Regions from separate parts of the Listeria sp. LM90SB2 genome, predicted to be linked through region 1. Evidence: riboswitches for the same ligand, from Rfam matches in the RefSeq annotation. Region 1 holds a riboswitch; the other holds the start of a gene.
The links. Region 1 has a riboswitch for thiamine pyrophosphate ahead of thiT (energy-coupled thiamine transporter ThiT). Riboswitches for the same ligand answer to the same signal wherever they lie in the genome.
Positions count from the first base shown of each region.

Region 2: linked by a shared signal. The riboswitch ahead of tenA (thiaminase II) and the one ahead of thiT (energy-coupled thiamine transporter ThiT) in region 1 are both predicted to bind thiamine pyrophosphate.

Region 1 covers NZ_CP046449.1:1,451,919-1,463,979, reverse strand. The annotation lists gene GL301_RS07280 (ribonuclease J) at 1-1,655, shown strand, start outside; gene GL301_RS07275 (dihydrolipoyl dehydrogenase family protein) at 1,744-3,084, shown strand; gene GL301_RS07270 (hypothetical protein) at 3,137-3,787, shown strand; gene GL301_RS07265 (ABC-F family ATP-binding cassette domain-containing protein) at 3,826-5,427, opposite strand; gene GL301_RS07260 (MmcQ/YjbR family DNA-binding protein) at 5,567-5,950, shown strand; TPP riboswitch at 6,021-6,130, shown strand; gene thiT (energy-coupled thiamine transporter ThiT) at 6,199-6,759, shown strand; gene GL301_RS07250 (betaine/proline/choline family ABC transporter ATP-binding protein) at 7,052-8,245, shown strand; gene GL301_RS07245 (ABC transporter permease) at 8,249-8,905, shown strand; gene GL301_RS07240 (osmoprotectant ABC transporter substrate-binding protein) at 8,907-9,833, shown strand; gene GL301_RS07235 (ABC transporter permease) at 9,848-10,519, shown strand; gene GL301_RS07230 (Nramp family divalent metal transporter) at 10,632-11,978, shown strand.
Region 2 covers NZ_CP046449.1:360,019-372,079, reverse strand. The annotation lists gene GL301_RS01765 (GAP family protein) at 1-313, opposite strand, end outside; gene vip (cell invasion LPXTG protein Vip) at 641-1,897, shown strand; gene GL301_RS01755 (glycoside hydrolase family 1 protein) at 2,112-3,527, shown strand; gene thiE (thiamine phosphate synthase) at 3,554-4,198, opposite strand; gene thiD (bifunctional hydroxymethylpyrimidine kinase/phosphomethylpyrimidine kinase) at 4,195-4,998, opposite strand; gene thiM (hydroxyethylthiazole kinase) at 4,995-5,804, opposite strand; gene tenA (thiaminase II) at 5,797-6,471, opposite strand; TPP riboswitch at 6,558-6,663, opposite strand; gene GL301_RS01730 (ChbG/HpnK family deacetylase) at 6,694-7,479, opposite strand; gene GL301_RS01725 (TatD family hydrolase) at 7,662-8,408, opposite strand; gene GL301_RS01720 (adenine nucleotide alpha hydrolase family protein) at 8,386-9,588, opposite strand; gene GL301_RS01715 (hypothetical protein) at 9,588-10,208, opposite strand; gene GL301_RS01710 (hypothetical protein) at 10,323-11,399, opposite strand; gene GL301_RS01705 (DUF262 domain-containing protein) at 11,554-12,061, opposite strand, start outside.

The DNA.
Region 1 (12,061 bases):
AAGCGAAAAACATAAAAATCATTCCACTCGGCGGTGTCGATGAAAGTGGCAAAAATTTATATGTAGTAGAAATAGACGAAGATATCTTTATATTAGATGCGGGCTTAATGTTCCCAGAAAATGAATTACTAGGAATTGATATTGTTATTCCAGATTTCAAATATTTAGAAGAAAATAAAGATCGTGTAAAAGCTGTTTTCCTAACACACGGTCACGAAGATGCAATTGGAGCATTGCCATACTTGCTTCAAAAAATCAAAGCACCAGTTTATGGTACAGAATTAACGATAGCACTGGCAAAATCAGCACTTAAAGAACACCGTAAACTACGCTTCAAGAATTTCCATGTCGTTAACGAAGAAACAACTTTATCCTTTTCAAAAATTGATGTTTCCTTTTTCCATACAACGCACACTATTCCTGATTCTGTTGGGATTGTTCTTGAAACAAGCGAAGGATCTATTGTTTATACAGGGGATTTCAAATTCGATCAATCAGCGAAGGACGGCTATGCTTCTGATTTAAGCCACATTGCAGAATTTGGCGAAAAAGGGGTACTAGCTTTACTTTCAGATAGTTCAGAGGCTGAGCACCCTGGAACAACGTCTAGCGATAGTTTAATTGAAGAAGAAATTAGACATGCGTTCCGAATGGCAGACGGCAGAATTATCGTCGCTTGTGTAGCTTCTAATTTAATTCGCTTACAACAAGTACTCGATGCATCCGTTGCAACCAAACGTAAAGTCGCTATTGTTGGTAAAGAATTAGAGCGCGTTTTCGAAATTGCTGGCAGTTTAGGTAAAATCGTCATTGAAGAAGACTTAATTGTTCCGTTAAAAGAACTTAAAAAATATAGCGATGACGAAATTACTATTATTGAAACAGGTAATCTAGGAGAACCAATTCAATCATTACAATTAATGACTAAAGGAAATCATCCACAATTCAACATCAAACCTGGTGATACTGTTTACATTACGACGACGCCATCACCATCTCTTGAAACAATGATGGCTAAAACAATGGATATGCTCTATAAAGCAGGTGCGAAAGTGCTAACTATGAGCAATAATCTATTCATCTCTGGTCATGCAAGTCAAGAAGACTTAAAATTAATGATTAACTTATTAAAACCAAGATATTTTGTTCCAGTTCACGGAGAATATCGCATGTTAATCAGTCACGCTAAATTAGCTCATGAAGTTGGTATGGCAAAATCAGAAGTATTTATCGTAGGTAAAGGTGAAATTTTAGAATATAAAAATGATAAAATGACAGCTGGTAATCGCGTATACTCTGGTAATACTTTAATTGATGGTTTAGGTGTTGGTGATGTTGGTAACATCGTGCTACGCGACCGTAAATTGCTCTCAGAAGACGGGATTTTCATTGTTGTAGTAACACTTAATCGTAAATCAAAAACCATTACTTCAGGACCAGAAATCATTTCACGTGGCTTTATTTATGTGAGAGAATCAGAACATTTGATTGAAGAATCTTCCAAAGTTGTTACAAAAATTGTTGAAAAAAATCTTCAAGAAACCGGCTTTGAATGGGCGAAATTAAAACAAGACATTCGTGACCAATTAAATCGCTACTTATTTGAACAAACAAAACGACGTCCAATGATTTTACCAATTATTATGGAAGTCTAGAATGAACTGCTGCACATTCGTGTGTGGCAGTTTTTTTCGTTTGAAAGTGAAATCAGACGGGAAAACAAGCTAGGAAGGAGTGATTTAAATGGCAAAATTTACATATGATGTAGTAATAATCGGAAGTGGCGCAAGTGGTACAACGGTAGCATTTGAAGCACAGGCAGCTGGATTAAAAGTAGCAATTGTAGAGGAGCGGAGTTGGGGTGGAACGTGTGTCCTCAGAGGATGCGACCCTAAAAAAGTTCTCGTCGGAGCAAGAGAAGCAAGAAATCTTTCTACCAGACTTCGTGGCAAAGGTATTAAGCAAGCAGCGACAATTAGCTGGACAGATTTAATGGCATTTAAAGAAACTTTTGTTGAGAATGTGCCAGAAAGTCGTTTGGAAAACTTTCAAGAAGCCGGGATTGAAACATTCTTTGGTGCAGCTAGTTTCCAAGATTCCCATTCCTTACAAGTCGGCGATGATTTAATACAAGCTAATAAAATTGTCATCGCAACAGGAGCAACACCAAGCACGTTAAAAGTAGAAGGGCAAGAATACATTCAAACCAGTGATGATTTTTTATCACTTGAAAAACTCCCTGATTCTGTCGTGTTTATTGGTGGTGGCTATATTTCATTTGAATTTGCTTCCATAGCACTCGCAGCAGGCAGAGAAGTGCATATTATCCATCATAATAGTGAACCTTTAAAGAAATTTGATTCTGATTTTGTGGCGGCATTAGTTACCCATATGAAAGAAGAAGGTATCCATTTCCATTTTGACACAGATATTACGAAGGTTGAAAATAAAGGGGAAAAACTGCATATTCATGGCAAAGATGGATTTTCATTACAGACAGATTTAATTATTGGGGCAACTGGTAGAAAACCAAATATCGCGCATTTATCATTGGAAAATGCCAACATTGACTACACTAAAAAAGGCATTATCGTTAATGAAAAACTTCAAACCACTAATAACCCTCATATCTACGCATGTGGCGATGTCGCGGCAACAAAAGGAGCACCTTTAACACCCGTTGTCAGCATGGAAGCAGCATTTGTTGCTAAAAATGTCATTGGCGGCGACGAAAAAATGATTTATCCAGCAATACCAAGCGTCGTTTTTACGAGCCCCAAACTGGCAAGCATTGGTATAAGCGCAGAAGAAGCAAAAGCGCATCCAGAAAAATATCAAATTAAAAATCACGACACAACAAATTGGTATACTTATAAACGAACCAATGAACAAATTGCGCTCGCAAAAATCATTGAAGATAGAGAGTCGGGGCAAATCAAAGGCGCTCATTTTCTTAGTGAAGAAGCAGATTATATGATAAATTACGTTGCCATCTTAATGAAAGCTAATCTAACTTTGGCTGATTTACAATCTGTTATATTTGCCTATCCATCTCCAGCAAGTGACTTAACTGCTTTGAACTAGAGGCTAAATATGTTATAGTGAGGGAGAAATTCGCATAAAAGGAGCAAATAAGATGGAAATTTGGATCATTGCCGGAATATGTGCTTTCTTAATTTTTATCGCAGGTATCGTAATTTTATTTTTCCCAGCCAGACGGAAGATTGGAGCTATTTTAACTAGTGCAGGGATGTTATTAATGGTTGGCTCCATTATTGGTATCATTGTTAGTTTTTCACATTATCAGCAAGTACAAAATGATGTGTTTAATTATTCTTCTAAAGGAACAAGTCAAGCTACCCCAGAAGAAACGAAGACGTATAAAGTTAACTTTGAAGATTCCGCAGATAATATTAAGAAAAAAATCACTACTGTGACGGTCGAAAAAAAAGAAACTTATTCAACATCCGCAAGTAAGCCAGTAGACGGTAGTATTACTATCGCTTTAGAAATTACCAACAATGCAGTTAAAACTCTCGAAACCTATCCAAACCAAGGACAACTAGAGGCAAACAAGTTAGATTTAAATGGAGGAGACGCTGTTTTATCTAATTTTGATACAACTGAAATTAAGCCTGGCGAAACTGCCAAAGGAAAAATCGTTTTTCCCGTAGATAATTTAGACAAAGTTTCTGATATTTCATGGATTTCTTATAGTTTTCTAAGCTATCTGAAAGATTCATCCACACCAATCACGACAGAAACTGGCAAAATCGAACTAAAATAAAAACAATATCCCGAAAATGGGATATTGTTTTTTTGTCATTATTCTGCTACGTTCATTACTTCTTTTAGATACTCATCATAAGAAATTTCTTTATTGTAAAATTGGTCTTTTGATAAGTTAATGATGCGCGTTGCGATTGTTTGTAATAACTGATGATCATGAGAAGCAAAAATCATTGCGCCTTTAAATGCTTCCAAGCCGTTATTCAATGCTGTAATGGATTCTAAGTCCAAGTGGTTAGTAGGTTCGTCTAGTAAAAGAACGTTAGAACCTGAAAGCATCATTTTGGATAACATACAACGAACTTTTTCTCCACCAGATAAGACGCGTACTTTTTTAAGTACTTCATCGCCACTGAATAGCATACGACCAAGGAAGCCGCGTAAGAATGCTTCACTGTCATCTTCTGGAGAGAATTGACGTAACCATTCTACAAGACTCATGTCGTTTTCTTCAAAGAACTCTGAGTTATCTTTCGGGAAATAGCTTTGGCTTGTTGTAATTCCCCATTTATAACTACCCTCATCAGGTTCCATTTCACCAGCAAGGATTTGGAAAAGAACTGTTTTAGCAACCTCATCATCGCCAACTAAAGCAACTTTGTCATTTCGATTAATCGAGAAAGAAAGATTATCAAGAATCTTCACACCATCGATTGTTTTAGACAAGTTTGTTACTGTTAGAAGGTCATTTCCAACTTCACGGTCTGGTTTGAACTGAATGAAAGGGTAACGACGACTAGAAGGTTGAATATCTTCCAGCGTGATTTTTTCGAGCATTTTTTTACGACTTGTTGCTTGTTTTGATTTCGATGCGTTCGCACTGAAACGAGCAATAAAGTCTTGTAATTCTTTCATTTTTTCTTCTTTTTTCTTGTTACGATCGCCCATCATTGTTTGAGCTAATTGGCTTGATTCATACCAGAAATCATAGTTTCCGACATATAATTTAATTTTGCTGAAATCAAGATCCGCAATGTGCGTACACACTTTATTTAAGAAGTGACGGTCATGGGATACTACGATAACAGTATTATCAAAGTTGATTAAAAATTCTTCTAACCAGTGAATCGCACGGATGTCAAGGTGGTTGGTAGGCTCATCCAGAAGTAAGATATCTGGTTTACCGAATAAAGCTTGTGCAAGAAGCACTTTCACTTTTTCTCCACCAGTTAAATCTTTCATAAGTTTTCCGTGTAAGTCAGTAGGGATACCTAGTCCGTTTAATAAAACAGCAGCGTCAGATTCTGCTTCCCAACCATCTAATTCAGCAAATTCGCCTTCTAGTTCTGCAGCGCGGATACCATCTTCATCACTGAAATCTTCTTTCATATAAATGGCATTTTTTTCGTCCATAATTTTGTATAGACGTTCATGTCCCATGATTACTGTGTTAAGAACTAGTTCATTATCATACTGAAAATGATCTTGGCGAAGGACAGCTAGACGCTCACCTGAACCAATATGCACATTACCACTTTGTGAATCAAGCTCGCCAGAAAGCACTTTTAGGAACGTTGATTTACCAGCACCATTCGCTCCAATAAGACCATAACAGTTACCTGGTAAAAATTTAATCGAAACATCTTCAAATAGCTTTTTATCGCCGTAGCGTAAGCCAACATTATTTACAGTTAACATTTTCTTCCTCCAATACTAAGTTACTTCTTCTTGAAATCAGAAAAAGCACAATTACTACTATTTTAACATGGTTAGTGTAGCAAAGAAAGCATACACACATAAATAAATGTTATAATATCAAAATAAGGAGGAGAGCCGGATGAATTACGAACAAATTTTACAAGAAAAAGTCGCGCTTTGTCTGACTTTGCAAGCTGCCAAAGAAACATTTCCGTTTGATAAAAAAACGCACGCTTTAACAGTTGGTGGGAAGATATTTGCGCTCATACATATGTATCACGGGGATTTATATGTTAGCGTTAAATGTCAGCCTGAAAGAATTGATTTGTTGCGTGATGAATATTTGAGCATAAAACCAGGTTACCATTTAAATAAAAAGCATTGGATTACACTTGTAATAAATGAAAATTACGATGTGGAAGCAGAAACTGAATTTGCCTTAATCAAAAATAGTTATCAGCTTATTTTTGATAAACTACCGAAAAAAGCACAAAATACTGTAAAATTTTCTGCAAATGATTAAAGAAAACAAATAATTCTTTACAAAAAAGAAGTGCATGCTATAATAATTGTTGTACGATAATTTCATAGACGTTACCACAGGGGGGGGCTTCTTAGCTGAGATTGAGTCCACATGTTTTTGGATTCTGACCCTTTGAACCTGTTCGTTAATACGAGCGTAGGGATTGTGGCGATTGCATTTCTAACAATAGAAACTGCTTTCTTCTGGGGTACGTTTTTGACCAAAAAGAAGAGGGGAGTTTATTTTTTATGCAAAACAAACGATTAATCATTTTACTTGAGTGTGCTATCTTTGCTGCAGTTGCGATGGTATTAAGTTTCATCCCGCTAGACATTGGTTCCAGTTTTTCCATCTCGCTTGGAATGATTCCAATGTATGTTATCGCGATTCGACGCGGTTTTTGGGCGGCTGGATTTGCAGGATTGTTATGGGGGTTACTACATTTCTTAACAGGTAAGGCATATATATTAATGCCCTCCCAGGCAATTATTGAGTATATTTTGGCATTCAGTTTTATTGCTTTCAGCGGTGTCTTTAGCAAGCAAGTTCGAAGTAATTTAGCTGCTAATCAACTCAAAAAAGCAATTGAATGGGCGTGGGGAACCATGATTATTGGAGGAGTAGCTCGATATTTTTGGCACTATGTCGCAGGAGTATTATTCTGGGGTGCTTATGCATTTCAAGGTTGGGGAGCACAACTATTTTCAATCGTGATGAATGGAGCTAGTTGCCTTGGTACCGTCCTTGTTTCAGGTATCATTATTTCGATATTATTGAAGACTTCACCAAAATTATTTTTACCAAAATAACCAAAAGGTCCAGAAGCAATTGCTTTTGGGCCTTTTTAAGTGTGTTATAATTAAATAAATACTATATTGCAGCTTATTACAATGCTCATTTTCACGATTACGAGTTTAGCATCGATGTCACACGTGCCACAAGTACGAAATCATCTTGTTTAGTAACTTCCGTTTGAATGTAACACTGTCTTTAAGCTGTTTTTTTGTATTTAAAAAGTTTAAATCTATACTAGTTAGGGAAATTAGTTACCGATTGCCAATTTTTTTGGTATTGGTAAAGAAAAAATGGAGGTGTGTAAGCGTGTTAAAATTCGAACACGTAACAAAGACTTATAAAGGGGGCAAAAAAGCAGTTAATGATCTAACACTAAACATCGATAAAGGAGAATTTGTTTGTTTTATCGGTCCAAGTGGTTGTGGGAAAACGACAACAATGAAGATGATTAACCGGCTTATTGAACCTACAGAAGGAAAAATATTTATTAATGATAAAGACATCATGGCGGAAGATCCCGTCAAACTAAGACGTTCTATTGGTTATGTTATTCAGCAAATTGGCTTGATGCCACATATGACGATTCGTGAAAATATCGTCCTTGTACCAAAATTACTTAAATGGTCCGAAGAGAAAAAACAAGAACGGGCAAAAGAATTAATTAAATTAGTAGATTTACCAGAAGAGTTTTTGGACCGTTACCCTTACGAATTAAGTGGTGGACAGCAGCAACGTATCGGTGTTTTAAGAGCGCTTGCAGCAGAGCAAAACTTAATTCTGATGGATGAACCTTTTGGAGCACTAGATCCAATTACTCGTGATTCCCTACAAGAAGAATTCAAAAATTTGCAAAAAGAACTTGGCAAGACGATTATTTTTGTTACCCATGATATGGATGAAGCGATTAAACTGGCGGACCGTATCGTCATTATGAAAGCTGGTGAAATTGTTCAATTTGATACTCCAGATGAAATTTTGCGTAACCCTGCGAATTCGTTTGTAGAAGATTTCATCGGTAAAGATCGCTTAATTGAAGCGAAACCAGAAGTTACACAAGTAGCACAAATCATGAACACAAATCCAGTCTCTATTACAGCGGACAAATCACTCCAAGCTGCGATTACTGTGATGAAAGAGAAACGAGTAGATACATTACTTGTTGTCGATGAAGGTAACGTGTTGAAAGGATTTATCGATGTAGAGCAAATTGATTTAAATCGTCGTACGGCAACTTCTGTCATGGATATCATCGAGAAAAATGTCTTTTATGTGTATGAAGATACCTTGCTTCGCGATACTGTACAACGGATTCTAAAACGCGGCTATAAATACATTCCTGTAGTGGATAAAGATAAACGACTTGTCGGAATTGTTACTCGTGCCAGCTTAGTGGATATCGTGTATGACTCCATTTGGGGTACGGTAGAAGATGCGACAGAAAATCAGGAGGAACAGGCGGATTCCAAAACGACAGAACCAGAAATGAAGCAGGAGGGATAAGCTATGGACGCAATTGTTACTTTTTTTCAAGAAAACGGCCATAACTTGCTTGTTCAAACATGGCAACATTTATTTATCTCCTTATCTGCTGTTATTTTAGGTATTGCGGTTGCAGTACCAACTGGGATTTTACTTACACGCTCACCAAAAGTAGCAAATTTTGTAATTGGTGTTGTTAGTGTTTTGCAAACCGTTCCTTCTCTTGCCATTTTGGCGTTTATTATTCCGTTTCTTGGTGTTGGTACATTACCAGCGATTATTGCGTTATTTATTTACGCACTTTTACCAATTTTACGAAACACGTTTATTGGTGTTCGAGGAGTCGACAAAAATTTAATTGAATCTGGTCGCGGCATGGGGATGACGAATTGGCAACTAATTATTAATGTCGAAATTCCTAACTCCATTTCCGTTATTATGGCTGGTATTCGTTTATCTGCAGTATATGTTATCGCTTGGGCAACGCTTGCTTCTTACATTGGAGCTGGTGGACTAGGAGACTTTATTTTTAATGGTTTAAACTTATACCGCCCCGATTTAATTCTTGGTGGGGCAATTCCTGTTACCATTTTAGCCCTTGTAGTAGAATTCGCGCTTGGAAAATTAGAATATCGTCTAACTCCAAAAGCCATCCGTGAAGCTCGGGAAGGGGGAGAATAACATGAAGAAAAAATTTATCGCGTTATTCAGCGTATTACTACTAACTAGTTCTCTTTTCTTATCTAGCTGTTCTTTACCAGGACTTGGAGGCAGTTCCAAAGATACTATTCGCATCGGTGCAATGGCAACAACTGAATCTCAAATCGTTTCGAATATTTTAAAAGAATTAATTGAACATGATACTGGCCTAAAAGTAGAAATCGTCAACAACCTTGGATCAACTATCGTTCAGCACCAAGCGATGTTAAATGGGGATGTAGATATTACTGCAACAAGATATACCGGTACAGATTTAGTTGGTCCACTTGGTGAAGAAGCAATTAAAGATCCAGAAAAAGCTTTAGCAGCTGTTAAGAAAGGTTTTGAAGAACGTTTCCACCAAACCTGGTTTGATTCTTACGGCTTTGCTAATACGTATGTGTTTATGGTACGCCAAGACACTGCGAAAAAATACAATTTAAACACCGTAAGTGATATGCGAAAAGTAGAAAATGAGCTCACAGCTGGTGTCGATAATTCTTGGATGGAACGTGAAGGCGATGGCTATAAAGCATTTTCAAAAGCCTATGATATTGAATTCAAGAAAATATTTCCAATGCAAATTGGCTTAATCTACACAGCGCTTAAAAACAATCAAATGGATGTGGCGCTTGGTTATTCAACAGACGGACGTATCCCAACTTACAATTTAAAACTATTAAAAGATGATAAAAAATTCTTCCCACCATATGATGCTTCAGCTCTAGCAACAGATGAAATTTTAAAGAAACATCCAGAATTAAAAACGACTATCAATAAATTAAAAGGTAAAATTTCGACAGAAGAAATGCAAAAACTTAATTATGAAGCGGATGGCAAATTGAAAGAACCGTCCATCGTAGCGCAAGAATTCTTGCAAAAAAATAATTACTTTGAAGGTAAAAACTAAGGAGGTGCCAAAAGATGGACACATTAAAACAATTAATTGATTATTACCAAACAAATGGAAGTTATGTCATGGAAGAGTTCTGGCGGCATTTCTTGATGAGTGCTTACGGAGTTATCTTCGCAGCAATCATCGCAATACCGCTCGGAGTATATATTGCAAGAAAAAAACGCTTAGCTGGCTGGGTTATCCAAATCGCTAATATCATCCAAACAATTCCGGCACTAGCAATGTTAGCCGTACTTATGCTTATAATGGGCTTAGGGACGAATACAGTCGTCTTATCCTTATTCCTATATTCTTTACTACCAATTCTAAAAAACACCTATACGGGCATTAGAAACGTTGATGGCGCACTTTTAGAATCTGGTAAAGCGATGGGGATGACAAAATGGCAAGTACTACGCCTCATAGAAATGCCACTCGCATTATCTGTTATTATGGCAGGTATTCGAAATGCACTTGTTATTGCTATTGGTGTAGCGGCAATTGGGACATTCGTTGGAGCGGGAGGTCTCGGTGATATTATTGTACGCGGAACAAATGCAACAAATGGTACTGCTATCATTTTAGCTGGTGCTATCCCAACCGCAGTTATGGCCATATTAGCCGATGTACTTCTCGGTTGGGTCGAACGCACACTAAACCCAGTTAAAAACAAAAGAAAATCACTAACTGAAGCCTTATAAAAATATACGAAAACACAACCTATCATTTCTATAAAACGGTTGTGTTTTTCGTTTGACAAAGAATGTTTCCCGTAGTAAACTTTTTATCATAAACGAAAGAAGGTCAGGGAGCATGAAAAAGGATAAAACAGAACGTACAAAACAAAGCTGGAGAAAAGCACAGAATGCTCCCAGCTTAAGCGAAGTAAATAATTCCGTAGCTATTCCTAAAAACGCAAAATTTTTCCGTAAATTATTTGCCTTTATGGGGCCAGGTGCACTTATTGCGGTCGGCTATGTCGATCCAGGGAACTGGGCAACTTCTATTGCCGGCGGGTCAGAATTTGGTTACACATTGTTATCCGTTATTTTAATTTCTAATATTCTAGCCGTTTTATTACAATCACTTGCATCAAAATTAGGCATTGTCACCGGTCGCGATTTAGCCCAAGCTTCAAGTGATCACTTTTCTAAACCATTTGGATTCGTTCTTTGGATTTTAGCTGAATTAGCGATTATAGCAACAGATATCGCAGAAGTCATCGGTAGTGCGATTGCGCTTAATTTACTATTTGGGATTCCATTAATTTGGGGAGTTTGTATTACTGCATTAGATATTTTTCTCGTATTATTTTTACAACATAAAGGTTTCCGCTACATAGAAGTTATTGTTATTACTTTAATGGTTACGATTCTTGTATGTTTTGGTGCGGAAATGGTGATGTCTCATCCTGATATGCAAGCAATAGCAAAAGGTTTTATTCCACAATCAGAAATTGTTACTAATCCAGCTATGCTTTATATTGCACTTGGTATTCTTGGGGCAACAGTGATGCCACATAATTTATATTTGCATTCATCTATTGTTCAAACCAGACAATACGCTCGAACAAAAGAAGGGAAGAAAGAAGCGATTCGTTTTTCCTTTATCGATTCCACTTTTTCTTTAACGATTGCATTATTAATCAATGCATCGATTTTAATTTTAGCGGCTGCCGCTTTTTATACGACCGGTCAGCATAATGTCGCTGGTATTGAGGATGCTTACAAATTACTCAATCCAACACTTGGAAGCAGTATCGCCAGCACTGTTTTTGCAGTAGCATTACTCGCATCAGGGCAAAATTCTACTTTAACAGGAACATTAGCTGGTCAAATCGTCATGGAAGGTTTCCTTAATATCCGTTTAAAACCAGTAGTGCGCCGTTTGTTAACACGTGTACTTGCAATCGTTCCAGCTGTTATTATCACAGCACTTTACGGGGCAAATGGTATCAATGAACTACTCATTTTTAGCCAAGTTATTCTATCAATGCAATTATCGTTCGCAGTTATCCCATTAGTTATGTTCACAAGTGATAAACAAAAGATGGGCGAATTCGTCAATCCAACATGGTTAAAAATCATTTCTTGGGCTGTCGCCATTTTTATTGCAGTCTTAAACATCTACTTGTTATTTTATACTTTGACGTCATTATAAATAAGGGAAGAAGACAATAATTATATTATGTAAACAATTAAAAATAATTTTCTCATTTCTTTCCCTCGAAATTTTCATCTTTA
Region 2 (12,061 bases), 1.1 Mb from region 1:
TTGCAGCCTGCTCCCCGTTTTTAGGACGTTTTGTAAAGTCATGTGCGCCTAGAAGTATAAGTAAAGCCCCCAGCACAATAAGTACCACTTTGACCAAGGTTGACTGATCTCCGGACGAACTAACCGCTGAACTCATTAAGAATAACCCAATAAAGAAAATAGCTATATTCCCAACAATCCAACCTACCGTATAAAAAATACTGTTAATCCGAGCCTTGTTGCTAAGTAAAATCAAAATAAGTCCTACAATTGGAAATGGGCTAATCAAAATCCCCACTGCCGGTGACAAAATAGCTGAAAACGCTGATCCCACGCTGACTCCTCCTCTGTATATATCTTTACTAATGAAAAAATCATCTTCATTAGACCGTTCCTTTTACCTAGTTCCCTCTAATCCCGGCTAACAAACAATTGTCGGTATATCTTTTTCTCAGAAGAACAAAAATGCTTTTATCGGAGCGTTTGACTAAAAAAAGACTTTTTTCAAGGGATACAATGTAGTTATTAGCCAATTGTGGCGAATTAGACATAATTTCACTTCATAAACCGGAAATACAACTCATTTCACTACTATTTTTAGCATCCTGATAATAGTATGCTAAGCTCACAAGATTATTTCTATTGGAGGAAAGACCACTTAATGAATAAATATTTTAAGAACTTAGCAACTGTATTATTTACTGTCTCCCTTTTAACTACTTCTATTACTGCCTTACCTGCGATGGCATCCGCATATGAAGAAACACATTATGCCTCAACTATTTATATTAGCCCTTTAGATGCGCCCCATGTTGGTGACACGAAAATCACTGGAAAAACCACAGCATTATCATCTTTTGCCATAGCAATTTATACCCCAGAAGGCAGGCTCACTGGAACATTCTTTGGCACTACCAATGCAGCTGGTACCTACGCTGTTGATTTATCCGATTTCACTTATTATGATCCTCTTGGCTACGAAGCTAGTGGCAATGTAATTTTAGAGAAAGGGGCCATGGTTCGTTCAATGACAGAAACTAATAGCGATTTAATCAAAACAGTAACCATCAACTACAACTATATCCAAACAGCCATTAATGAGCTGTTTCTAAATAATGATCCAACAGGAACTATTTTAGCTGCAACAGATCAAAACGCTATTAACGCTGTGCAGGAACAAATTAATACTGTAACTAGTTCAGAAAAAGAAACTTTCCAAGAACAACTTAATAATGCTCAACAACAACTGGATGCGCGCATAGCACAAGAACAGGCAGCCATACAAGCTGTCAACCAACTTTTCCTAGAGGATAATCCAGCAAACTCGATTAAAGCTGAAACTACGCAAGACTTGATTGACCAAGCTCAAACGCTTGTCGATGTTCTTCCTGCTTCCGAGTTAAAAGATACGCTTCAGGCCAACATTGTAAAAGCTCAAACAGAACTAGACGAACGTTCCAAACCTGTAACACCACCAAAAAACGATCCAGAAACTGATAACCCAGAAGAGCCAGTCACACCAGTAGATCCAGCAACTCCAACACCTGACGAACCATCTACACCAACAGATCCAGCAACCCCAACACCTGACGAACCATCTACACCAACAGATCCAGCAACACCTGAAAAACCAGAAATCACCACTCCAGAAAATCCAGAATCAACGGTAGTAGAATCTGATTCTAGCGAAAATGAACCAGAAAAATCCGCCGATTCAAAAATAGTAAACAACCCGATTCAAATTACTAGTCAAGCAACAAAAACAGCAACAAAACAAGCAACAAAACAAGCAAAATCCAGCGTAACAAAAACAACTACTTTGCCAATTCCTAAAACAGGGGACACTGAAACCACATCTAGCATTTTATTCGGTACACTTATGCTCGCTTCCCTTGCCCTTTTTAGACGTAAAAAATAGTCAAAACACCGGCTCAAAATAGAGTCGGTGTTATTTGTTTTCGTTGACTATCTTCCTTATTTTTGCTATATTTTAACTATAAATCGGAATGTTACCGACGAAAGCCGGGCATAACCAAATATTTTTCTAAGTACCGTGTTTTTTTTGCATGTATTTAGAAAAGTATTTGGTTTTTTTCATAGATACTTTAAAATGTAGAAAAGGAGTTTTTAACATGCATACAAATACAGGATTTCCAGCCAACTTTTTATGGGGTGGAGCTGCTGCTGCAAACCAATTCGAAGGCGCTTACAACGTCGATGGAAAAGGACTTTCCGTTCAAGATGTTACTCCAAAAGGCGGATTTGGTCACATTACTGACGGTCCAACACCAGATAACTTAAAATTAGAAGGAATTGACTTCTATCATCGCTACAAAGATGACGTGAAACTTTTTGCCGAAATGGGCTTCAAGGTTTTCCGTACTTCCATCGCTTGGTCCCGTATCTTCCCAAATGGTGACGAAACTGAGCCAAACGAAGCAGGATTACAATTTTACGATGATTTATTCGATGAACTTCTAGCACATAATATCGAACCACTGATTACTTTATCTCACTATGAAACACCACTTCACTTATCGAAAACTTACGACGGCTGGGTAAATAGAAAAATGATCGACTTCTATGAAAACTATGTCCGCACCGTGTTTAATCGCTACAAAGGCAAAGTAAAATATTGGCTCACTTTCAATGAAATCAACTCCATTTTACACGCACCATTCATGAGCGGCGGTATTTCTACAAGCCCAGATAAATTATCTCAAAAAGACTTATATCAAGCTGTCCACCACGAACTTGTGGCGAGCGCGCTGGCTACAAAAATTGGTCACGAAATCATGCCCGAAGCCCAAATCGGCTGCATGGTCCTAGCAATGCCAACTTATCCGCTAACTTCCAACCCAGATGATATTATCGCTGTTATGGAAGCAGAGCGCAAAAACTACTTCTTCTCCGATGTTCATGTCCGCGGAACTTATCCGGGCTACATGAAACGCTATTTCAGAGAAAATAATATTGAATTAGACGTAACAGAAGAAGACCTAGAAATCCTTAAAAACACAGTAGATTTCATTTCCTTCAGCTATTACATGAGCACAACCGAAACAGCTGACGAGTCAAAACGCAAAGCTGGCGCAGGAAACATCCTAGGCGGCGTACAAAACCCTTACCTAGAAGCATCCGAATGGGGCTGGCAAATCGACCCTCAAGGCTTGCGCGTTGTCCTAAACGAATTCTGGGATAGATACCAAAAACCACTTTTCATCGTAGAAAACGGTCTTGGCGCTATCGATCAACTAGAAAAAGACGAAAACGGCAACTACACAGTAAATGATGACTACCGTATTAATTATTTGAGCGCTCATTTATCGCAAGTGAAAGAAGCGATTAAAGATGGCGTTGACTTGATGGGTTACACTTCATGGGGCTGTATTGACCTTGTAAGTGCCTCCACTGCTGAAATGAAAAAACGTTACGGCTTTATCTATGTCGATCGCAACAACGACGGCACAGGTACGCTAAACCGTTATAAGAAGAAAAGTTTTGGTTGGTACAAGAACGTTATTGCTACCAATGGTGAAGATTTATAAAAATGAGAAACCCAGGTTTGCCTTTTTTAAGAGGGGTAACCTGGGTTTTTTAATTGCTTGATAACGGAGTAGCAATCATCCGACCGAGTTATCGCTGAAATAACCGATACCCCGTCCGCACCTGCTGTGAGAACCTCAGCTGAATTTGTTTCATTAATTCCGCCAATCCCGACAATTGGTAGCTTAATTCCAGCCCGGCGAATTTCTTCCAAAATTGCCGTTCCACTCACTGACTCTGCATCCGCTTTTGAAATCGTGGGAAAAATGGGCCCAACGCCGATATAATCCACCGCTCCAAGTCGTTCTGCTTCCTCCGCTTCACTAACCGAATGAACCGAAAGTCCGATTTTCATTTTTCCAGCGCAACTCGCGATAACTTGGCGAATTTCCTCGTCGTTTTGCCCGACATGGATGCCGTCCGCGCCGATTTCGAGGGCTAGGGCGACATCATCGTTAATAATGAATGGCACTTGATATTTTGTGCATAATTGTTGGCATTCTAGCGCCATTTCTTTTCTTTCGGAAGCAGTTTGGAGTGAGCCTGCTCCTTTTTCGCGATATTGGAAACAAGTAATTCCGGCTTTCAGTGCTTCTTCTAACACACCTGGCAACGTTCCACGAACAATATCTTGCGTTCCAGCGATAAAATATACAGCTAGTTCAGCTCTCATTTCCCATCCTCCAATCGGTAGGCAAAATGGTTGGTTGGACCATGACCGTGACCAATTCCAAGCGGATATTTAATCGCACTTGTGATAAATTCTTTCGCAACCATGACACTATCCAAAAGCGAATTCCCTTTCGCAAGTTCAGCTGCAATACATGCCGAAAAAGTGCAACCAGTCCCGTGCGTATGCGGCGTATCAAAGCGCTCGCTCGTCAGCCATTTTGTCGTTTCGCCATCATAGTAAAAATCAGCCGCCTCACTCATTTCGCTATGCCCACCTTTAATAACAACCGCTTTTACACCTAAATCAAAAATTTTCTTAGCGGCTTGTTCAATTTCCGCCTTGGTTGTGATTTTTTCACCAAGAATTTCTTCCGCTTCTGGAATATTCGGCGTAATGATCGTACCAAGTGGCAAAAGCTCGTCTTTCAACACTTGGGTCGCCTCGTTTTCAAGCAAAGCAGTTCCACCTTTTGCAATCATCACAGGATCAATGACGATATTTGGGAAGTTGTGCAAACGGATATTCCGCGCCACTTCCCGGATAATTTCTGCATCTGCTAGCATTCCAGTTTTCACGGCGCTCACTTGAAAATCCTCTGCAATCGCGTCGCACTGTTCGCGGATCATTTCTACCGGGATTTTATGCACTGCTTTTACACCTAGCGTGTTTTGTGCCGTGATTGCCGTGATGACGGACATGCCAAAGGTTTTACGCTCTTGAAATGTCTTGATATCCGCTTGTATCCCCGCGCCGCCGCCAGAATCTGAACCAGCTATCGTTAATACTTGTTTGAAAATCATTTGTGTTCACCACTTTCTTGGATTTTAGCTTTGGCACGCGTTTTTTCGACCGACCAACTAGCAAGAGCATCTAAAAATTGTGGTCGAAATGAACCTGGAAGTTTTCTTTCTAATTCGATTTCCGCGTACTCAGAAGCCACCGCATAACTCGCGCATGCTTCGACACTAGCTCGAAAAGCATCATCCTGAACGGCCATAAAACTACCGCAAACTGCACTGAGCAAACAACCAGAACCAGTAATTCTTGGAAGCAGTGCGCTACCATTAGCCACTTTTGCAAAACGCGTTCCGTCTGAAATCACATCTACTTCGCCGCTAATAATAACAACCGTGCTCCATTCATTCGCCACTTTTTCAGCAATGCTCAGCACATCCGCCGAACCAACACCCGCATCCACGCCTTTCGCTTCCCAAGCTTCACCAGCAATCGCCGCAAGCTCTCCCGCATTTCCACGAATCGCCGTAAACTGGATTTCAGCCAATAATTCTTGCACCACTTTACGACGGTATGAAGTCGCACCAACACCGACCGGGTCAAGCACAACCGGCGTTCCAGCAACATTTGCCGCACGTCCAGCAATTTTCATCGCTGTAACAAGCTCCCCGTCTAGCGTCCCAATATTAATCACGAGCACATCCGCCATTTTCGCAAGTTCATCCATTTCCTCTTTCGCAGAAGCCATAATCGGTGACGCACCAATCGCAAGCAACCCGTTCGCCGAGTCATTCGCAACCACGATATTCGTAATATTATGTACCAACGGCCCTTTTTCCCACACCTTTTCCAACGTCATAAAATCAAACATAATTCACACTCCCACGCCAATTTTGTTTTTTATAAGCCATATCAAAAAATGCCCATTCCATTTCCACACTAATTTGAAAAGCCTGCTTCATGAGGGCAAGCTCCCGCGCATCCGCCATACTCGCCGCCTGTTCCACCAACCGCTTCTGCTGCAACACCACTTTTTGATAATTTTCATCCACATAACTATCCAACAACTCTTGATAAAATGGCTCCGAACTCCGCGCCCCTTCGTACATTTTCCCCATATCCGCATAAAGCGCATAACATGGCAAAAGCGCCGCAATCGTTACCCCAAAACTGCCAAAATCTGCCATCCGGTAAAGGTGAGAAGTATAATGATAAGCAGTTGGCGCTGGTTTGCGCTCGGAAAAATCACGCTCCGCTAGCCCAACCCGTGGATAAAACTGTTCGCGCATCAACAACTCTGATTGCTGAAGCCGCCTTTGTACTTCCCTCATTTCCGCAGCAAGTTCCGCCGTCCCCGCCTGTTCCACACTTTTCTCAATCACCTTCTCAAAATGTGACAAGTAATAATCATCCTGGAGCAAATAATAGTAAAACGCCTCCTTCTCAAGCGTCCCATCCGCCAAACTCTGCACAAATGGATGCTGCAACGTTTCTTGCCATAAATCCCCTACTTCTTCTTGAAAACCGTGAACAAACACTCAAACTCCTCCTTTTGAACAATAAAAAAAGCGCCCACTGTCCCTTAGCATAAGCAAAGAAACAGCAGCCGCGATAAATTTTCCGGTCACTTTCACATTCACTTCCCTACGCTTGCACTAACAAACAGGTTCAAAGGGTCAGAAAGCATTACCTTCCTATCTCAGCCAGAATCGGCCCCCCTAGTTTTTCTTATTAAGTTGCGTTCATCATAACATAGAGTTTTACCGCTGTAAATCCCCAAATGTAATAAGCTCAAACCCATTTTCAAGAAGCCAATCCCGCACCCGCGCGTCACAAATCGTCGCAAGCTCGCGGCACCGCATCAACGTATAAGAAGAATTATCCAGCACAAATTGATCCAAAAAACCGACATCAAAATGCATCTCAGCGATTTCGTTTGGCGCCAATTTTAATAATCCGAAATCATCGTTAAGGAAGTTCTCAATCGAGACACCGCCGTTTGTGTATGGGAGTGCGCCCGATTCCAATAGTTTAGTAATTGGTAAATAACCTTCCTGATCTGGCCATTTTTTATCACCGCTGTATTTTAAAGTGGTGTGAATCCCGAACTCACGCGCAATATCAAAGAAAGCTTGGTCAACCGTTTCATCACCGATTGAGTGGCAGTCAATGTGTTCTGGGTAGTGACCAGTTAGCGCTTTGAATCGTTCCATTTGAGCGATGGTTTCCGTGCGCACATCTTCGTATTGGAATTTCAGTTCAGGGTTAGCCCGGTAATATTTGGAACGATGGAATTCCCCGTTTTCGTCGACAAGTGACGGGATTTCCGCCGGGTCCGTGCATGGTTTTCCGAGTAAGAAATTTGTGTGTTGCCCGATGAATAGGTCTGGGTGGTCTTTTGCGAGAGCGATTGCGTGCTCGGCAGTTTCTAGGTTTGGCATGAGTAAAGTGGATGTTGTGATGCCGGTTTTGTAGCTTTCGATGATGCCGTGGTTTATGGCTTTGGATAGACCGAAATCGTCTGCGTCGATGATTAGTTTTGGCATGGGGAACCTCCTTATTATAATTAAAAAAACAGACTACAAATTTATTAATTTCTTAACAAAAGATTGCCTCTTATCAACTAGCATAACTATAAGCTAATCTTTCCAAATCTCTTTAACAATTAATCCATAGTTCCAATCTTTCAATATACTATTAAGAAATACCTTAATTTACTCTAATTCCCTTAATTAATTTTATCAATATCTTTTTGAAATAATAGTCTTTTAAAATTAGAGAAAACTATCTTTTCAAATCCTGGAATAACTTCCTCAAAATCCGCATAAATCTGTTTAAAATTGCTTGGATAAACAATACTTTTCTCTTTTCTCGCAAAAGGACCATCCGTTTCAAATAATAATTGGGACTTAGGAATGCTTTTAATAATATCAATACCATTTTTCGAAGTAAGCATTTTATGATTTACAGAAAAAAAATATCCTGAATCTGAAATATCTTTTAGCATGTGTTTTCCCCCAGTATACCAATGAAAGATTGCACTTTTAACATTGTTGCTTTTAAGAATTTGCAGTACTTCTACCTCAGCTTTTCTGGAGTGGATCGAATACACATTTCCTTTGTTATATTTTGGGCTAGTTATTTGTTGAAATATTTCTATTTGTTGTTCTTTAAATTGTTGATTCGATTTAGAAAAATCCAGCCCTACTTCTCCAATATATCTAGTGTACTGTAGCCCTCTTTCAAACGCATTCTTATCAAAATCATATTCCCCTACCATATCTGGATGAAATCCTACTCCTAATCTTACATATTTATAATTATCATATTCATATCGAGTTTTCAAAAATATTTCTGGCAAATAAGTAACAAAAATAACATATATCTTCAACCGTTCGTATTCTCTTGCAATCTTTATTGGCTCTGAATAAAAATCTATATGCACATGAAGATCAATGTATCCCATATTTCGCAATAAACCTTTCGTATTCAGATGCAAATTTATCAAACATTACTTTTTTATATCTCAAGTAATTATTTTCCTTATGGAATTTATGCTGGTTATTTGATATTTCACCAAAAATCTCTTCATTTTTAATTGCTTCAACATAAGCATCGAAATACCCTATATTGTTAATGTAATCCTTTAAATATTTTTCCGACGCAGAAGCTACGTTTTTATAACCCACAAAATATTTAGCGTCAAAATGCTCATTATCATATGCTGCCAAAGATATTTTCCTTAATATACATGGAATACACGCACCACATTGTCCTGTGTGGTTATACTCTTTTCCGACCCTACTTTTTCCACATGTAAAAGTATTTTTTATTTGTGATTTAAATTCCAGATTCATATTTTCAACAATTTCACCTTTCGTTTCGTATTCAAATTTATTTACTATTCGAATATCATATCCAAGAGTATCTAAAAGTTTATTGTAGAGAAAAATTGTCTTAGGATGTGTAGTTTTTGTTGTGTATCTGCCAAATTCAGGGTTTAAAGATAGTATACCATTTTCATACATTCTAATTTCTTTGACAGAATTAGAAATAGCTTTTGATATTGCTAGGGATAAATATAGTAAAGATCTAGTTGATTGAAAGTAGAAAATTTTAGGCTTTTGATATTTATTCCTGATATCAACCTCACTACCACCTGCAGAAAAAATCTTTCTATAAAAAGACTGTAAGCGCTTTTGGTATGTTCTTTCCTCGGCTTTATTAACATATCCTACATAATCACTTGAAATATTATTTAAGAAGTTGTAATAGGAGCCTGCAAAAGAATCTAATCCACCTGAAAATAGTGTGATACACTCTTTTCGAGGACTTGGGAGTTCTAATGGAAAGGCGTCAAATAGTTCTTCATTTTTCTCAAAAGACATCTCAAATAGGTCTCCTGATACCCAATTAAGTAATTCTATTAATTCCTCTCTAGATTGATTCCAACGATCCACATCATATACTTTTGCAGATACAGATATCCTCCGAGGAATTTTATTACTTTGGTTACCTGGTGTAGAAATATCTCCATCGAACACTGTTAACATAACGTTAACCATATCACATGCATTACAGCGATCAAATTTATTCTCATACCAATAATTTGTAGCCCCATCTATAAACTCTGAAAAATGTTGGATTTCACTCATTAAAAGCCACCAAAATTTTTTAACTTATCAGCGATTTTATTATTTATTACAGCTAAAGTTGTTTTACCTAATACTAAAGCTGGAATTTCTGTCTTTATATCTTCCTCAAATAGCTTATCAGCAAGAGGTTTTATAAACTCTTTTCGAATTTGTGGAATAGTTATCCCTTCCTCCAAAGTTTCCAAAGCTCCTTGCATAGTGTTTTCTAAAGATAAAAAAATGATTTCATACAATAGTTTCTCTACAAAGTAAGTTTCATTTTGTTCAGCTTTAACAGTTTCTCCTAGCGCTATTTTTAAGGCCTTCAACAAAACATCTGATATTCCAGTTACATTATCCTGTTCAACCAACTCCATTATCTCATTTATCCATTGTTCTCTTTTAATAAAATCACTTGTAATCTCTTTACACTTATCTTCATCTAGGTCATAAATCTTTGAAAGCTTCCCGCTTACAACACCTATAATACTTTGATAGACTTGTTCCGAAATTTCTTTTTCAATAAAACCAGTTTTTATTGTGCTTGTTATTTCCGGCAAGTGTAGTTTAGCTTCTTCAATATTCTTTCCTTTAAGAATATTTTCAATAGACTTATCAATTCTAGCTCTATTAGTTCCCATAAAATCACTCCGTTCTTATAAGTTCATAATTTTATTCTTAGCATCGAGATATTAAATATTCAAAAACGACCTTAATTTTTGATCACAAATTTCACATAAAAAAATATCACTATTTTATTTGAATCGGATCTTATCTTTCCAGAAAGTTTTTATTGGATGATCTTTATACTCTTTCATTTTTACTAATTCAAAATTCAATGCTGACACTTTTTTTATCAGGTTTTCATTTTCAATTTTACATATTTTCAATAATTCCTTATTAGCTTCAACTTCCATCTTATTCTTACTCAATTTCTCTATTACAGTATGTTTATTTTTTATTTCTAAATCCAGATTATAATTTTCACTTATTAGCTCCTTATTTTTCTTCTCCAGTTCTAATTTTTGTTTTTCTAGTTTTCTGAAGTGCAGTTCCATTCTTTTTTTTTCATTATGATAGTTTTTAAATTCCAAGTACTTCTCTCCCCACACTGAAGTTTCATCGATTTTTGCATCAGAAATAAATCTTCCGTATAAATGAAATTTTATATCTGAGTAACGATTAATTACCTTTTGAACATTCTTTAAGTATTCCTTATCGCTTTGGATATCCTCATTTAATAACAACTTTTTAGATATCTTACATTCTATAGTTGGAATACCCTTCCTGTTTAGCGCTTCAATCTTCTTTTGCTCTGTTTTATGGCTTACCCAGATTTCTATAGCTAATATTCCCTCCCACTTATAAAAATAATAGAATGGATATGTACTTTTCAATACTATAAGAATATCAACTAAATAATACTGACCTTCATCATTAATATAATATTCCAGTTTAGCCTCTTCTACTTCAAGTATAATTACTTCACCATCTAATGTTTCTATACAAAAAATTTTCAAAGTAGATATAGCCTCTTGGTATGCCTTATGTGTAACAGTCATTTCCTTTCCTACTCCATCATGAGACGAATTTGGATAATATGCAAAATGAGGACTTCTTCCATTTTTGCTTCCACTTTTCGGTGCAATCTTTTGCTTTATTTTACTTGTTCCATCATAAAAAATTAACTTCTCTTTATTCTTTAAACTATACCTATTTCTATAAACTAATGCTTCGTATATATTAAATCTTCTGGTTCCTATATATCCAAAAAATTTCCTTACCATATACATCTCACCACTTCTTAGTGTTTGTTTTAAATTATTTGCCATTCAAACTCTGCTTATCAAGAAAACAAGAAGCATAACAAACGTTCGCCTCTTCCTATCTTTTTAAATAAACTTACTCTTCTAAAATCCATTAATTATGATACCTTCCACTTTTTTATGAAATATCAAATCTAATGCTAGAATTTATATAAATTTATTACACTTTCCAAATATTAACAGCAAGTTCAGCTAACTCAACTTGCCTTTCTTTAATTACATCTATATTCCATTCATCATAATCTAACAACTTCCTTGTCAACTGAACTTCCGAATATTCATAAATATCTTTCTTATCATTAAATATTTTATTGGTCGATTTTTTATTATATTCGCTTCCCAATAGAGTAAGATTTCCAATCTTCCACAAATATTCTTCATGTTCTTCTTTAATGATATCCCATCCATCTGCTTTTATAGGCATTATGTGTTCAAGGTGGATTTTATTATTATCGTTTAAAACAGCAATTTCTTTAGAGTAACTGTCATTAATTTTTTTTAATATGTATCTTAATCTAAGTTTATTTGTAGTTTTAAAGCTAGAAAAGTTATTCAAAAAAACATCATCTGCTATAATATTAGTTCTAATCAGATTAATAATTTCTGTAACACTCTCAACCTCTTCTTGATAAATTTTAAAAGCTATTTTTGAAAATTCTGTTTCATAT